3 regions of the Pseudonocardia xinjiangensis genome follow, and region 1 is predicted to be linked to each of the others. Evidence: riboswitches for the same ligand, from Rfam matches in the RefSeq annotation. Region 1 holds a riboswitch; each other region holds the start of a gene.
What was found. A riboswitch is a leader RNA that binds a small molecule or an ion and turns the genes downstream of it on or off. The one in region 1 is predicted to bind cobalamin.
Positions count from the first base shown of each region.

Region 2: another riboswitch for cobalamin. It lies ahead of ACQPZA_RS14995 (ribonucleoside-diphosphate reductase subunit alpha); the one in region 1 lies ahead of cobN (cobaltochelatase subunit CobN).
Region 3: another riboswitch for cobalamin. It lies ahead of metE (5-methyltetrahydropteroyltriglutamate--homocysteine S-methyltransferase); the one in region 1 lies ahead of cobN (cobaltochelatase subunit CobN).

Region 1 covers NZ_CP192009.1:2,166,801-2,171,888, reverse strand. Annotated here, with positions in the region: gene cobN (cobaltochelatase subunit CobN) at 1-1,585, opposite strand, end outside; cobalamin riboswitch at 1,621-1,740, opposite strand; gene ACQPZA_RS10275 (serine/threonine-protein kinase) at 1,815-3,347, shown strand; gene ACQPZA_RS10270 (cyclodeaminase/cyclohydrolase family protein) at 3,354-3,899, opposite strand; gene cobA (uroporphyrinogen-III C-methyltransferase) at 3,913-5,088, opposite strand, start outside.
Region 2 covers NZ_CP192009.1:3,162,969-3,168,056, reverse strand. Annotated here, with positions in the region: gene ACQPZA_RS15005 (TetR family transcriptional regulator) at 1-197, shown strand, start outside; gene ACQPZA_RS15000 (MFS transporter) at 211-1,467, opposite strand; cobalamin riboswitch at 1,626-1,842, shown strand; gene ACQPZA_RS14995 (ribonucleoside-diphosphate reductase subunit alpha) at 1,981-4,836, shown strand; gene ACQPZA_RS14990 (ribonucleotide-diphosphate reductase subunit beta) at 4,833-5,088, shown strand, end outside.
Region 3 covers NZ_CP192009.1:3,152,475-3,157,562, forward strand. Annotated here, with positions in the region: gene ACQPZA_RS14950 (MFS transporter) at 1-791, opposite strand, end outside; gene ACQPZA_RS14955 (hypothetical protein) at 996-1,283, opposite strand; cobalamin riboswitch at 1,540-1,748, shown strand; gene metE (5-methyltetrahydropteroyltriglutamate--homocysteine S-methyltransferase) at 1,785-4,049, shown strand; gene ACQPZA_RS14965 (heavy metal translocating P-type ATPase) at 4,020-5,088, opposite strand, start outside.

The DNA.
Region 1 (5,088 bases):
CGAGGTGGATCACGGCGTCCGCGCCGAACTCGTGGTCGAGCCAGCGGTACGCCGCCAGGTAGTGGTGCGACGGCGGCAGGTCGGGGTCGTGGTAGATCGCCACCGGGTTCTCCCCGAACCCGCGCGGCGGCTGGATCATCAGCACCACGTTGCCGAACTGCAGGGACGCGAGCACGACGTCGGTTCCGTCGACGTAGAGCGACCCCGGCGGCTCGCCCCAGTGCTCCCGGATCCCGTCGGTCAGCGCGGACGGCAGCGCGTCGAACCAGCGGCGGTAGTGCTCCAGCCGCACCCGTGACGGGGCGGCGGCGAGCTGGTCCTCGGTGAGCCACTCCACGTCGTGGCCACCGGCGGCGATCAGCGTGTGGATCAGCTCGTCGGAGTCCTCCGGGAAGTCCCCCACCGCGTAGCCGGCGTCCCGCAGCGCGCGCAGCAGCACCACCGCGGACGCCGGGGTGTCCAGCCCGACCGCGTTGCCGACGCGGGCGTGCTTGGTCGGGTAGCTCGACAGCACCACGGCGAGCTTCCGCTCGGCGACGGGCGTGGCCCGCAGCCGGGCGTGGCGGACGGCAAGCCCGGCCAGCCGGGCCGCGCGCTCGGGGTCGGCCCGGTACACGGGGATGTCGTCGCCCGCGTCGACCTCCTTGAACGAGAACGGCACCGTGATCAGCCGGCCGTCGAACTCCGGGATCGCCACCTGCATCGCGGCGTCCATGGGCGAGAGCGCGGCGTCCGAGTCGGCCCAGGTGGCCCGCGACGTGGTCAGGCAGAGCCCCTGCAGCACCGGCACGTCCAGCGCGGCGAGCGCGCCCGCGTCCCAGGAGTCCTCCTCGCCGCCCGCCACGGCGTCGCTCGCGCGGGTGCCCCCCGCGGCGAGGACGGTGGCGACCAGCGCGTCGGCCCGGCCCAGGAGCTCCATCAGGCCGTCCGCCCCGGCGGACGGGACACCGCGCAGCGACCCGCAGAACACCGGCAGCGCGTTGGCGTCCCGCGCCTCGATCGCGTCGCAGAGCGTGTCGACGAACGCGGTGTTTCCCGACAGCTCGTGCGCCCGGTAGAAGACCACCGCAACCGTCGGACGGCCGGGGACCTGCTCGCGCTCGCCGTGCACCCCGAAGTCGGGGGCGGGTGCGGGCGGGGCGAACCCCTCGCCGGTCAGCAGCACCGTGTCGGACAGGAACCGGTGCAGCTCGCGGAGGTTGTCCCGCCCGCCGGCGGCGAGATAGGCCAGCGCCTCCGACGTCACACCGGCCGGCACCGTCGAGGCGGCCATCAGCTCCGCGTCGGGCGCGGCCTCCCCGCCCAGCAGCACGACGGGACGCCCGGACGCCACGAGCGCGTCGACCCCCTCCGGCCAGGCGCGGCGCCCGCCGAGCAGCCGCAGCACGACCACGTCGACGCCGTCGAGCAGCGCGGCCAGGCCGGCGGGCTCGACGCGTGCCGGGTTGGCCGTGCGGTAGAGGGCCCCCGAGCTGCGGGCGGCCAGCAGTTCGGTGTCGGCGGTGGACAACAGCAGGACGGTGCTCGGAGCCCCGTCGGCGGCGGACCCCTCCGGGCCGGCAGTGGCGGAGGCAGCGCGCGTCATCAGCGTTCCTTCCGAGGGTCCGCGCCCTCTACTCGGTGGGAGGTGCGACGGCAGCGAGTGTCTGGCTCCCAGGCCCGCGCGTGCCGGCCCGGTGACAGTGGCGGGACCGCGCCGGACTCACACCGGCTTCCTCCACTGACGTCGGGGAGCACTGGAACACATCGGGAGGTCACGGGTCAACGCGGCGTGAGGATGCCGACGCCCCCACGATCATCCCTAGACTGCGCCGATGATCTCTGACGTGCCAGAACCCGGCATCCCGGGGCTGGCCCGTCCCGAGGTGGTCGGCCAGGGCGGGTACGGCACCGTCTACGCCGCCGAGGAGCCGGAGTTCGGCCGCCGGGTCGCCGTGAAGGTGCTGCACGAGCGGCTCGACGGCGACGGTGTGCGGCGCGCGTTCGTCCGCGAGTGCCAGGCGATGGGGGCGCTGTCCGGGCACCCCCACATCGTCACGGTGCACCGCAGCGGCACCACCGCCCGCGGCGAGCCCTACATCGTGATGGACCTGATGTCGGCGGGGTCGCTCGCCGACCGGATCCGCCGGGACGGGCCGCTGCCGTGGGCCGAGGTCCTGGACGTCGCGGTCACGGTGGCCGGAGCGCTGGAGACGGCGCACCGCGCCGGCATCCTGCACCTGGACCTCAAACCGGCCAACGTGCTCGTCTCCCGCTACGGCGAGCCGAAGCTCGGGGACTTCGGCATCTCGCGCCTGCCTGGCGTCACCGAGACCACGGCCGTCGGCCGGATCCGCGCGAGCGCGGCCTACGCGTCGCCGGAGCGGCTGCTGGAGGGGCACGCCACCCCCGCCGCCGACCTCTACGGGCTCGGCGCCACGATGTTCGCGCTGCTCACCGGCCGTCCGGCGTTCGTCACCGACACCGAGGAGCTGTTCGCCACGGTCGCGCGGATCGCCCGGGACCCGGTGCCCGACCTGCGCCCGGCAGGGGTGCCCGACGCGGTGTGCCGGGTGGTGGAGCGGCTGATGGCGAAGGCGCCGGGCGACCGGTTCGCCTCCGCCGCCGAGGCCGCCGAGGCCCTGCAGGGCGCGCAGCGCGCCACGGGACAGCCGGTCACCCGGGCCGTCGTCGATGGCCCGGCCGCCGGCGGGCCCGGCACCACCGCGACGGTGTACGTCCCGCGCCTGCCTCCCCCCGCCGTCCCGGCCCCGCAGTTCGCACCGCCGCCCGCGCTGGTGCCGCCCCGGCGCGGGCGCCGTCCACTGGTCGTGGCCACGGTCGCCGCGGTGCTGGTGGCCGCGCTCGCCACGATCGCGTTCCTGCAGCTCGTCGACCGTCCACGGTCGGTGAGCGCCGCACCGAGCGAACCCGCAGCCGCCACCGGCACGTCGGGCGCCGCGCTCCCGCGCGAGCACCTGGTCGATGTGGCGCCGGGGGTGGCGCACCCCGCGCTGGAGGAGGCCCGCACCGTGATCGACGAGTACGTCGCGGGGATCAACGAGAACCGCTACGCCGACGCGTTCGCCCTCCTGCACCCCGACTCCGACATCGCCAGCAGCGGGCTGGAGGTGTGGGCGAAGGGGCAGGCCACCACGGTCATCCACAACCCCGTGCTGACGGCGGTGCGCGACGACGACGCGGACGGGCTCGAGGTGGACGTGGCGTTCACCAGCACCCAGTCCGCCGAGCTGGGCCCGGGCGGCCAGACCTGCACGAACTGGCAGCTCACCTACCGCCTGGCCGGCCCCGCCCCTGGCCTGCTGATCCGCGGGGCGCGCACGATCGCCCCGCCGCAGGCCTGCTGAGAGGGTTCAGGCCTGCGCCGCGCGCGCCCGCGCGGCGTCGGCCACCGCGCGGGCGCTTGCCAGCGCGTCGTCGGGCGGGTCGTTCGCCGCCACCAGCTCGGCGGCGGTGGCCGCGGCCGCCGCCGCGAGGTGGATCGCCGCCACCGCGTCGCCGTGCAGGTTCGGGTTGCCGTCACGGGCGATCCCCGCGGCCAGGTCGGCCACCGCGCCCGCGATCTCCCCGATCTCCGCGGGCACGCCCACAGCGTCGCGCCGGGCGACGGTCACGGCATCGGCTCGGGAGGGGTCGTCGCGCGGGAGGCGCACCGCCGCCAGGTACGCCCGGTACGCCGCGGCGTCGGCATCGGCGAGCAGGGCGGCGCGGGCGCGCAGGGCGTCGGCCTCCTGCGCGGCGGAACCGTCGCCGAACCGCGCCGCCATCCCGGTGAGCGCGGCGGCCAGCGCGGCGGCGAGTGCGGCAGCCCCACCGCCGCCCGGGGCGGAGGTGCGGGCGGCCACCGCGTCGAGCAGCTCACGCACGGTGAGATCGAGCAGCGACTCCTCGTCCGGCACGGGTCTCCCTCTCTCAGCCGGTGACCGGCTCGTGGGCCAGCCCGGCGACCGGTCCCACGACGATCACCGCGGGCGGGCTGATCCCCTGCTCGCGCACGGCGTCGGCCACCGTGGCGAGGGTGGCGCGCAGCGAACGCTGGATCCGCATCGTCCCGTCCTGCACCACGGCGACGGGCGTGTCGGCGGGGCGGCCGCCCTCGATCAGCGCGGTGGCGAACGCGTCGATCCGCTCCACCGCCATCAGCAGCACGAGCGTGCCGCGCAGGCGGCCGAGCGCGGGCCAGTCGACGAGGCTGCGCGGGTCGCCGGGGGCGACGTGCCCCGACACCACGACGATCTCGTGGGCGACCCCGCGATGGCTCACCGGGACGTCGGCCACCGCGGGCGCGGCGAACGCGCTGGTCACGCCGGGCACGACGGTGACGGGGACGCCGGCCTCGGCGCAGGCGAGCGCCTCCTCGAAGCCGCGGCCGAAGACGTAGGGGTCGCCGCCTTTGAGCCGGACGACGAACCGGCCGGCCCTGGCGTGCTCCACGAGCAGCTCGTTGATCCGGGCCTGGTTCATCGCGCGGCCGTAGGGGATCTTCGAGGCGTCGATCACCTCGACGTGCGGGGCGAGCGTGTCGAGCAGGTCACGGGGGCCGAGCCGGTCGGTGACGACGACGTCGGCGCGGGCCAGGAGCCGCCTGCCCCGCACGGTGATCAGCTCCGGGTCGCCCGGGCCGCCGCCGATCAGCGCCACGCCCGGATGCACCGGCTCGGCGGAGTCGTCGACCAGGCCGGTCTGCAGCGCCTCGACCAGCGCCGTGCGGACCGCCGCCGAGCGCCGGGGGCGGCGGCCGGCGAGCACCCCGACGGTGAGCCCGTCGTGGTGTCCCACGGCCGGGGTGACCGCGCTGCCTGCCGGTGCGTCGTCGGCGCGCACGCAGAAGATCCGCCGGGCCTCGGCGTCGGCGCCCACCGCCGCGTTGACGGCCGGGTCGTCCGTGCACGCGACGACGTACCAGGCGGCGTCGAGGTCACCGTCGCGGTAGGTCCGCGCGCTCCAGCGCACCTCCCCGGCCGTCGCCATGCCCTCGACCGCCGGGGTGACCTCGGGCGCCACGACCTCGACGTCGGCTCCGGCCGCGAGCAGGCCGGTGATCCGCCGCTGGGCGACCGCGCCACCGCCCACCACGACGACGCGCCT
Region 2 (5,088 bases), 1.0 Mb from region 1:
CGGGGATCGAGCGCATGCTCGACGCCCTCGCGCCGGTGCTGCCGGACCTCCCGCGCGACATCCTGCGCCTGCGCCTCGGCATGCTGATCGGCACGGTCATCGCGTACACGGTGGGCGTGGTGCGGCTGGAGTCGCTCGATGAGAGCGCCGAGCTGAAGGAGCTGCTGGCCTTCGTCACCGCGGGCCTGGCCGCCTGAGGAGCGCGACCGGCTACCTCGCGGCCGGAGCGGCGGTGGGAAGGTCCCGGTCGCGGCGGATCGGGCCCGCGAGCAGGAACCCGATGCTGGCGGCCAGGCCGACGGACGAGATCCAGACGGTCGGGCGCGTTCCCAGTGCAGCGCCGAGCGCGCCACCACCCAGTGCACCGATCGGGATGGCGCCGTAGTTGAGCAGCTGCATGGCCGACACCGCACGCCCGAGCAGGTGCCGTGGGCAGTACGCCTGACGCCACGCGGACTTGATGACGTTGACCGCGACGACCCCGGCGCCGTTGACGAAGCTCCCGACGACGAACAGCGCGAGCAGAGGTCCGCGCTGGGCCAGCGGGATCATCAGGCCGGCCAGAGCGCTGACGACCTCGATGATCAGCATGCCGCGCGCGGTCCCGACGCGTCGTGAGATCACCCCGGCGACCAGTGCGCCTGCGACCCCGCCGACACCGGCGATCGCGACGAGGACCCCGACGATCCCCGGGCCGACGCGGACCTCGTCGAGCAGGAACACCACCTGGATGGCCGCGTAGACCATGTACGTCATGTTCAACGACGCCCCGAACAACGTGAGCGCGCGCAGATACGGGTCGCCGAACACGAACCGCAGACCCTCGCCGACCTCCGCTGCCAGGCCGGCGACTCCCCCGGCCCGGGGTCGCTGCTCGACCGGGGGCTCTCGAAACCGGATCAGCAGCAGGCAGACCGCCGAGAACACGAACGTCGCCGCGTCGACCAGCAGGCCGGCGACCGCGCCGACAGCAGCAGCGAGTCCACCGGCGATGGACGGGCCCACCACGAGCGAGGACGCGCTGCTGGTCTGCAGCGCCGCGTTGCCCTCGGACAGGTCGGCCGGGTCGAGCAACGAGGGCAGGTAGGCCTCGTAGGCGGTCTCGAACGCGACGCGGGCAGCCCCCGAGACCAGCGCGACGACCACCATCTGCACCAGGCTCAGCACCCCGAGCCAGGCTGCGATCGGGACACTGGCGAAGGCCGCCATCGAGACAACGTCGGCGCCGAGCATCACCGGGCGACGGATCACGCGGTCGACCCACACCCCGGCAGGCAGCCCGACCAGCAACCACGGCAACCACACCGCCGCCGTGATGACACCCACGGCGAACGGACCCGCCCCGAGCTGCTCGACCGCGACCAGGGGCAGCGCGACCGTCGAGATCGCGCTCCCGATGAGGCTGGCCGTCTCCCCCACCCAGAACAGCCGGAAGTCGCGATGCCGTCCCAGAAGCCTCCCCCGCACGCGCCGATGATCTCAGTCGGAGCCGCACGCGCCGTGGACGCTCTACAGCTCGCCTCGAACGCCATCCTGGACCTCGACACGCTCGGCGCGGTCACGGGGACGTTCCGTGACGACACTCCCGACAGGTAGGGGTCCAACGCCCTTCGCACCACTACATGTAGGGTCAGCGCCGCTGATGGTTCCTCTCCAGCCGCCAGGGTGGAGAGGGGGCGAGAGGGAATCCGGTGGGAGTCCGGGACTGCCCCGCAGCGGTGAGTGGGAACGACCGCCGTCATCGAGCACTGGGTGCGCCACACCTGGGAAGCGACGGCCAGTAGGAGCACCGGCAGGTGCACGCCCGCGAGTCCGAAGACCTGCCATCGGCGCGCGCACCACCGGTGCGCGCTGTCCGGGGTCCGCGCGGGACGGACCCGGGGCGGATGTCGCCGTGCCCTGTCCGGGTACGCCCCGTCCGCACCGGGATGCGTCTCCCTCGTGGCCTCGGGCTCGGTCGTCGAGCTCACGAGGAGAGCAGTGACCCCACCGGCCACCACCACGACAACCCCTGCCCCGCCCACCACAGACGTGCGGGTCGTCCGCCGCGACGGCACCGTGTCGGCATTCGACGCCACCAAGATCTCGGTGGCGATGTCCAAGGCCTTCCTCGCCGTCGAGGGGAGCGACACCGCGAGCTCGTCGCGGTTGCACCACCTGGTCGAGGAGCTCACCGCGCAGGTGCAGCAGGCACTGCTGCGCCACACCGACCCGGGCAGCGTGGCGACGCTCCACATCGAACAGATCCAGGACCAGGTCGAGCTGGCGCTCATGCGCGGCGGCCACCACAAGGTGGCCCGCGACTACGTGCTCTACCGCGAGGAGCACGCTCGTTCCCGGACGGCCCCGACGCCGCCGACCCCGCCCGCGCTGCAGGTCACCAACCTCGACGGCACCCTCCGCCCCCTGGACTGGGCACGCTTGGAGGACCTGGTCGCCGAGGCCGTCGCCGGGATCGCCGACGTCGACGCCGAGCCGCTGCTCGGCGAGACCCGGCGCAACCTCTACGACGGCATCACCGTGGGCGAGCTCGCCCTCGCACCGATCATGGCGGCGCGCAGCCTCGTCGAGTCCGAGCCGAACTACTCCGCCGTGGCGGCCCGGCTGCTGCTCGACACCTTGCGCACCGAAGCGCTGTCACACCTGTCCGGAGATCGCCAGCATGCGAGCCAGGACGAGATGGCCGCCCGCTACCCCGGGTACTTCCGGCGCTATCTCGAGCGAGCCGTCGTGCTGGAGCTCGCCGACCCGGCCCTGCAGACCTTCGACCTCGACCGGATCACCAGCGCGATCCGGCCCGAGCGCGACCTCGACTTCACCTTCCTCGGGCTCCAGACCCTCTACGACCGCTACGTCCTCCACGAGCACGGGGTGCGCTTCGAGCTGCCGCAGGCGTTCTTCATGCGGGTGGCGATGGGGCTCGCGCTGAACGAACAGGACCGGGAAGCGCGGGCGATCGAGTTCTACGAGCTGCTGTCCTCGTTCGACTTCATGACGTCCACGCCGACGCTGTTCAACTCCGGCACGACGCGCCCGCAGCTGTCGTCGTGCTTTCTCACGACCGTCGACGACGACCTCGACTCGATCTTCCAGGCCTACCGGAACAACGCCCTGCTGGCGAAGTACTCCGGGGGCCTGGGCAACGACTGGACGCCGGTGCGGGGGCTCGGTGCCCACATCAAGGGCACCAACGGGAAGTCCCAGGGTGTGGTGCCGTTCCTCAAGATCGCCGGTGACACCGCGATCGCGGTGAACCAGGGCGGCAAGCGCAAGGGCGCGGCCTGCGCCTACCTGGAGACGTGGCACATCGACGTCGAGGAGTTCCTCGACATGCGCAAGAACACCGGTGACGACCGGCGCCGCACCCACGACATGAACACCGCGAACTGGGTGCCCGACGAGTTCCTCCGCCGCGTCGAGGCCGACGGCGAGTGGACCCTGTTCTCCCCCGACGAGACTCCCGACCTGCACGACCTGTACGGCACCGCGTTCGCCGTCCGCTACCGGGAGTACGAGGCCGCGGCCGACCGCGGCGAGATCCGGGTGTTCCGCCGGCTCCGCGCGGTCGAGCTGTGGCGGCGGATGCTCACCATGCTGTTCGAGACCGGGCACCCCTGGATCACCTTCAAGGACCCGTGCAACCTGCGTTCCCCGCAGCAGCACGTCGGCGTGGTGCACTCGTCCAACCTGTGCACCGAGATCACCCTGAACACGCGCGCAGGCGCCGACGACGGCGAGGTCGCCGTCTGCAACCTCGGCTCGGTCAACCTGGCCGCCCACGTCGGCCCCGACGGACTCGACACGGTGAAGCTCGAACGGACCGTCCGTACCGCGGTGCGGATGCTCGACAACGTGATCGACATCAACTTCTACACGATCCCGCAGGCGCGCCGGTCCAACCTGCGGCACCGTCCGGTCGGGCTCGGGCTCATGGGCTTCCAGGACGCGCTGTTCGCCCAGGGCATCCCGGTCGCGAGCGAGGCCGCCGTCGAGTTCGCCGACCGCAGCATGGAGCACCTGAGCCACCACGCCATCGCCGCGTCGAGCGACCTGGCCGCTGAGCGCGGCCACTACCCCACCTACGACGACTCGCTGTGGAGCCGGGGCATCCTCCCGATCGACTCGGTCGCCCTGCTGGCCGCCGCCCGCCGGGACGACGACCTCGACGTCGACACCTCCACCACCCTCGACTGGGACGCCCTGCGGGAGCGGGTTCGCGTGAACGGGATGCGCAACTCGAACGTCATGGCGATCGCGCCCACCGCGACGATCTCCAACATCTGCGGGGTCGGGCAGTCCATCGAGCCGCAGTTCCGCAACATGTTCGTGAAGTCGAACATGTCCGGCGAGTTCACCGTGCTCAACCCGTATCTGGTGCGCGATCTCAAGGCACACCGGCTGTGGGACCGGGTGATGGTGGCCGACCTGAAGTACTTCGACGGCAGCCTCGGCCAGATCGACCGGGTCCCCGCCGACCTCAAGGCGCTCTACGCCACCGCCTTCGAGATCGAGCCCCGCTGGCTGGTGGAGGCCGCCTCGCGCCGACAGAAGTGGATCGACCAGGCCCAGTCGCTCAACCTCTACCTCGCCGCCCCCAGCGGCCGGGCACTCGACGAGCTCTACCGCCTGGCCTGGCACAAGGGTCTCAAGACCACCTACTACCTGCGCACACAGGGCGCCAGCCACGTAGAGAAGTCCACCCTGCACGGCACCGACGGCAAGCTCAACGCCGTACCCGCCGCTGCCCCACCCGCTCTCCCGCTGCCGGCGGACCCGCCGCTCGCCGACGGCGCCGCCTGCCGGATCGACGACCCCGAGTGCGAGGCCTGCCAGTGACCAGCACCCCGCTCCCCACGGCCGGACCGGTCACCACCGGTCTCGGCGCGATCGACCGCGGTGCCGGCCGGGTCGCGGCCGACGCCAAACGGATGATCAACGCCCGCGCCGACGTCAACCAGCTCCTCCCCCTCAAGTACGGGTGGGCGTGGGAGAAGTACCTGGCGGCCTGCAGCAACCACTGGATGCCCACCGAGGTCTCCATGCAGGCCGACATCGCGCTCTGGCGCTCCCGTGACGGGCTCACCAGCG
Region 3 (5,088 bases), 990 kb from region 1:
TCCACCGCGTCGATGTAGCGGGTGGTGGGCATGCCGGGTCGCCGGCGCAGCCGGTTCGCGGCCAGCCGGGTCAACACCGTGTTGGCCTCGTCGACCCGGCCGTCGACCAGCAGGTAGCGCGGCGACTCCGGGAGGAACCAGCGGTAGGCGAACACCAGGAGCGCGGGGATCGCTAGTACGCCGAACAGCCAGCGCCAGGCCACCGTGGGCCCGCCGAGGGCCGTCTCCAGCGGGCCGAGCATGAGGGCGCCCAGCGCGGACGAGGCGAAGATGCCGAGACCGCCGCCCGCGACGTTCACCGTGGCCACGGCGGCGCCCCGGAACTTCGTGGGCATCAGTTCCGCGACGAGGGTGATCCCGGTGCTCAGCTCACCGCCGAGGCCGATCCCCACGACGAACCGGGCGACGAGCAACCACACGAAGCTCGGGGAGAACGCGGCGGCCAGTGCGCCCACGGTGTACAGCGCGAGGGTGTACATCATGGTGATGCGCCGCCCGTAGCGGTCCCCGGTGACACCGGCGATCAGGGATCCGATCGCCATACCGGCGAACGTCACCGTGGTCAGCAGCCCCACCTGGGCGTTGGACAGCGACCACTGCCTGGCGATCAGCGGCGCGGCCAGGCCGACGTCGTACTCCTCGATCGCGTTGACCAGGGTGCCGGCTGCCACCAGGACCAGGATGAGCACGTGCGCCCGCCGGAACGGGATGCGATCGAGTGCCGAGGCGAGCTCGTGGCCGGCGCGGTCTCTGAGCTGTTCGAGATGCTCCGACGACGCCGGGTTCGGCATGGTTGCTCCGGATGGGCGAGTACGTTTCCCGGGATCGGCACGGCGTCGAGCGCTCGTCCGCCGGTCCGATCGTGATCGATCGCCGCTGAGGGCCGGCCGGTGGGTCGTTCGCCCTGATCAGGCGCGGTAGGAATCCGGCTGCGGCCAGCGGATCGTACATCGCGGCCCCGGCTGCCGGGCGCGGGAACGTGCTGCTGATCGTGGTTACGGGGTCCGTCCACGGCGGACTGGCCGGGAGCGACCAGTGGGCCGGCCGGTGCTGCTCCGCGCTCGTGGGACGTCGGCGTCGGGACCTTCGGCGTGGTACGCGCGGTGCACGATGTCCCACAGCAGCTGGACCGCGATGGTGACGACGGTCGCGGTGGTGTCCGGGGCGCAGGCGAGCGGGTCGGAGCTCTGCACGGGGTCGGTGCCCTCAGGTGCCGGGGGGCGCGACGACAGGGCTTCCTCGATCCGGGTCGCTCGTGGGACGTCATTGCGGTCGGAGGTCATGAAGGCACCATTCGGTCGGGTGGACGGCTGGAGGGGCTGCCGGCGGGCGACCGCGGCGGTGATGCGGCGGGCATCGGTGCCCACCGCTCACACAGCCTCGCGCTGTGGGGACGCCGGTCGCATCGGTGAAGGCCCCGGTACGGGCCCTGGCCGGCGCGGCCGACCGTCGCTCAACGATGGTCGATCTACAGGAGACGTCAGGGTGTCACGGTGTCGGACCACAAATCTGATGGTGGACTTTTGTGATCTCGCCACTAAGGTCGGGGACGCCGACGGTTCGGACGGGTCACCGTCCGAGGCAAGAGGGAACCCGGTGAGAGTCCGGGACTGCCCCCGCAGCGGTGAGTGGGAACGACCGCCGTCACGAAGCACTGGGCGCGAGCGTCTGGGAAGCGACGGCCAGTAGGAGCACCAGGTCGGTGCGTGCCCGCGAGTCCGAAGACCTGCCGCCGGCACGCGCACCGCCTGGTGCGCGTCGACCGCGCTCGCGAGGAGAGAGCAGTGTCAGAAGTACAGTCCCCTGGATCCACCGTGCTCGGGTATCCGCGGATCGGTCCGCGCCGGGAGCTCAAGCGTGCCGTCGAGCGCTACTGGTCCGGAGCGTCCTCGGCCGAGGAGCTGCAGTCCGTGGCGGCGGCCCTGCGCCGCGACACCTGGGCGGAGCTCGCCGGCTCGGGGCTCGACTCGGTGCCGTCGAACACCTTCTCCTTCTACGACCAGGTGCTCGACGTGGCTCGGGTCGTCGGCGCGGTGCCCGAGCGGTTCACCGCACTCGGCCTGACCCCGCTCGACGAGATGTTCGCGATGGCCCGCGGGCATGACGGCGTGCCGGCTCTGGAGCTGACGAAGTTCTTCGACACCAACTACCACTACCTGGTGCCCGAGCTGGGGCCCGGTAGCCGCTTCGCGCTCGCCGACCGCAAGCCGCTCGACGAGTTCACCGAGGCGCTCGCGCAGGGAGTCCTGACGCGGCCGACGATCATCGGTCCGGCCACGTTCCTCCTGCTCGCCAAGCCGGCGCCGGGCGCACCCGCCGGCTTCGTCCCGCTCGACCTGCTCGAGCCGCTCCTGGACGTGTACGTGCAGGTGCTGGCCGAGCTGGCCGCCGCCGGTGCGGAGTGGGTGCAGCTGGACGAGCCGGCGTTCGTCGCCGACCGCAGCCCGGCGGAGATCGACGCGCTCGGACGGGCGTACCGGAGGCTCGGTGAGCCGGCCGACCGGCCGCGGATCCTGGTCGCGAGCTACTTCGGCGACCTCGGCCCGGCTCTGCCGGTGCTGGCCGGGACGCCGGTGGAAGCGCTGGCTCTCGACCTCGTCGCCGGCCGGGCCGACACCGCGGCGGCCGTGCCCGCGTTGCGCGACAAGACCGTGCTCGCCGGGGTCGTCGAGGGCCGCAACGTCTGGCGCACCGACCTGGACGCGGCGCTGGCCACCGCCGCCACGCTGCTCGGCACGGCGGGACGGGTCGAGATCGCCACGTCGTGCTCGTTGCTGCACGTGCCCTACGACCTCGACGCCGAGCCGGCGCTGGCGCCGGACCTGCGGGCACGGCTGGCGTTCGCCCGGCAGAAGGTCCGCGAGGTCGTGCTGCTCTCCCGCGCACTGCACCAGGGCCGCGACGCCGTGGCAGGCGAGTTCGCCGAGACAGGGGGAGCGGCGGTTCCCGCGCAGCGCGACGAGCGGGTCCGGGCCCGGCTCGATGCCCTGGGCGCCGGCCACTATCGGCGCGGCAGCGCGGAACGACGCGTGTCCGCCCAGCGCGCGCACCTGGGCCTGCCCCCGCTGCCGACGACGACGATCGGCTCGTTCCCGCAGACCGGCGCGATCCGGGCCGACCGGGCGGCGCACCGGGCCGGCCGGCTCGACGACGCCGAGTACGTCGAGCGGATGCGGGCCGAGATCGCCAGGGTGGTGCGCCTGCAGGAGGACATCGGGCTCGATGTGCTCGTGCACGGGGAGCCCGAGCGCAACGACATGGTGCAGTACTTCGCCGAGCACCTCGCCGGGTTCGCCACCACCGACCTGGGCTGGGTGCAGTCCTACGGAAGCCGCTGCGTGCGGCCCCCGATCCTGCACGGCGACGTCAGCCGCCCCGAGCCGATCACCGTCGGCTGGTCGACCTACGCGCAGTCGCTCACCGCGAAGCCGGTCAAGGCGATGCTGACCGGCCCGGTCACGATCCTGGCCTGGTCGTTCGTGCGTACCGACCAGCCGCTCGGCGAGACCGCCCGGCAGGTCGGGCTGGCGCTGCGCGACGAGGTGCGCGACCTGGAGGCCGCCGGGCTGCGGATCATCCAGGTGGACGAGCCGGCGCTGCGGGAGCTGCTGCCGCTGCGCGCGGCCGACCGGCCCGCCTACGTGGACTGGGCGGTCGACGCGTTCCGGCTGGTCACCGGGGGAGTGGCCGACTCCACCCAGGTGCACACGCACTTGTGCTACTCGGAGTTCGCCGAGGTCGTCGGCGCGATCGACGGACTCGACGCCGACGTCACCACGGTCGAGGCGGCCCGGTCGAAGATGGAGGTGCTCGCCCAGATCGGTCCCGGGGTGCCGCGCGGCCTGGGCCCCGGCGTCTACGACGTGCACTCCCCGCAGGTGCCCGACGTCGCCGAGATCGAGGCACTCCTGCACACGGCGCAGCACTGGGTCGGGCCCGAGCGGCTGTGGGTCAACCCGGACTGCGGCCTGAAGACCCGCGGTGAGGAGGAGACGGTGGCGGCGCTGCGCAACCTCGTGTCAGCAGCCACCGCTGCTCGCAGGAGCTGACTCTCCTGCCGCGTGGGAGAGGGGCGCCGGGCGGACCGCCGCCCCTCTCCCGCGCGTCCGAACCCGGCCGCCGAGCCGGAGGCTGTTGGTGACGACGAGGACGGAGCTGGCGGCCATGGCCGCTCCCGCGAGCATCGGGTGCAGCATCCCCGCGGCCGCGACGGGCAGGGCGAGGATGTTGTAGCCGAAGGCCCAGGTGAGGTTGGCCTTGATGACCGTGAGGGTGCGGCGGGAGATCGTGACGGCGTCGACGGCCGCGGTGAGGTCGGCGCGGACGAGCGTGATGTCGGCGGCGGAGATCGCGATGTCGGTGCCGGTGCCCATGGCGATACCGAGGTCGGCCTGGGCCAGCGCGGCGGCGTCGTTGATGCCGTCGCCGACCATCGCGACCACCCGGCCTTCTGCCTGCAGCCGGGCGATGTGGTCGACCTTGTCCGTCGGAAGTGCGTCGGCCAGGACGGTGGTGATCCCGACCGTGTCGGCGACCGCCCGAGCGGCGCCCACGCCGTCGCCGGTGAGGAGCACCGGTTCGAGCCCGAGCCGGCGCAGCTCGGCGATCGCGTCGGCGCTGGTCGGTCGGATGGTGTCGGACAGCACAAGCACTGCGGTGGCCCGGCCGGCCCGGGCCACCGCCACGGTGGTGCGCCCCTTCGCCGCGGCCTCGGCGAGCGGCTCCGCGAACGTGTCGGGGATCGGGATGCCGCGCTGCTGCAGCAGGGAGAGCCTGCCGAGCAGGACCTCCTCGCCGTCGATCACGCCCTGCATGCCGAGCCCGTCGAGGGAGACGACGTCGCGTACCTCGGGGCCGGTCCGTCCGTCGTTGCCTGCCGCGTGGCGGGCGACCGCCTGCGCCACGGGATGCGTCGACGTGCCGGCCAGCGCGCCGGCCACGACGAGCACCTCGTCGACGTTCGTACCGTCGGCCGCCACGACGTCGGTCACGGTCATCTCGCCGGTCGTCACCGTGCCGGTCTTGTCGAGCACGATGGTGTCGATGCGCCGGGTGGACTCCAGCACCGCCGGCCCGGTGACGAGCACG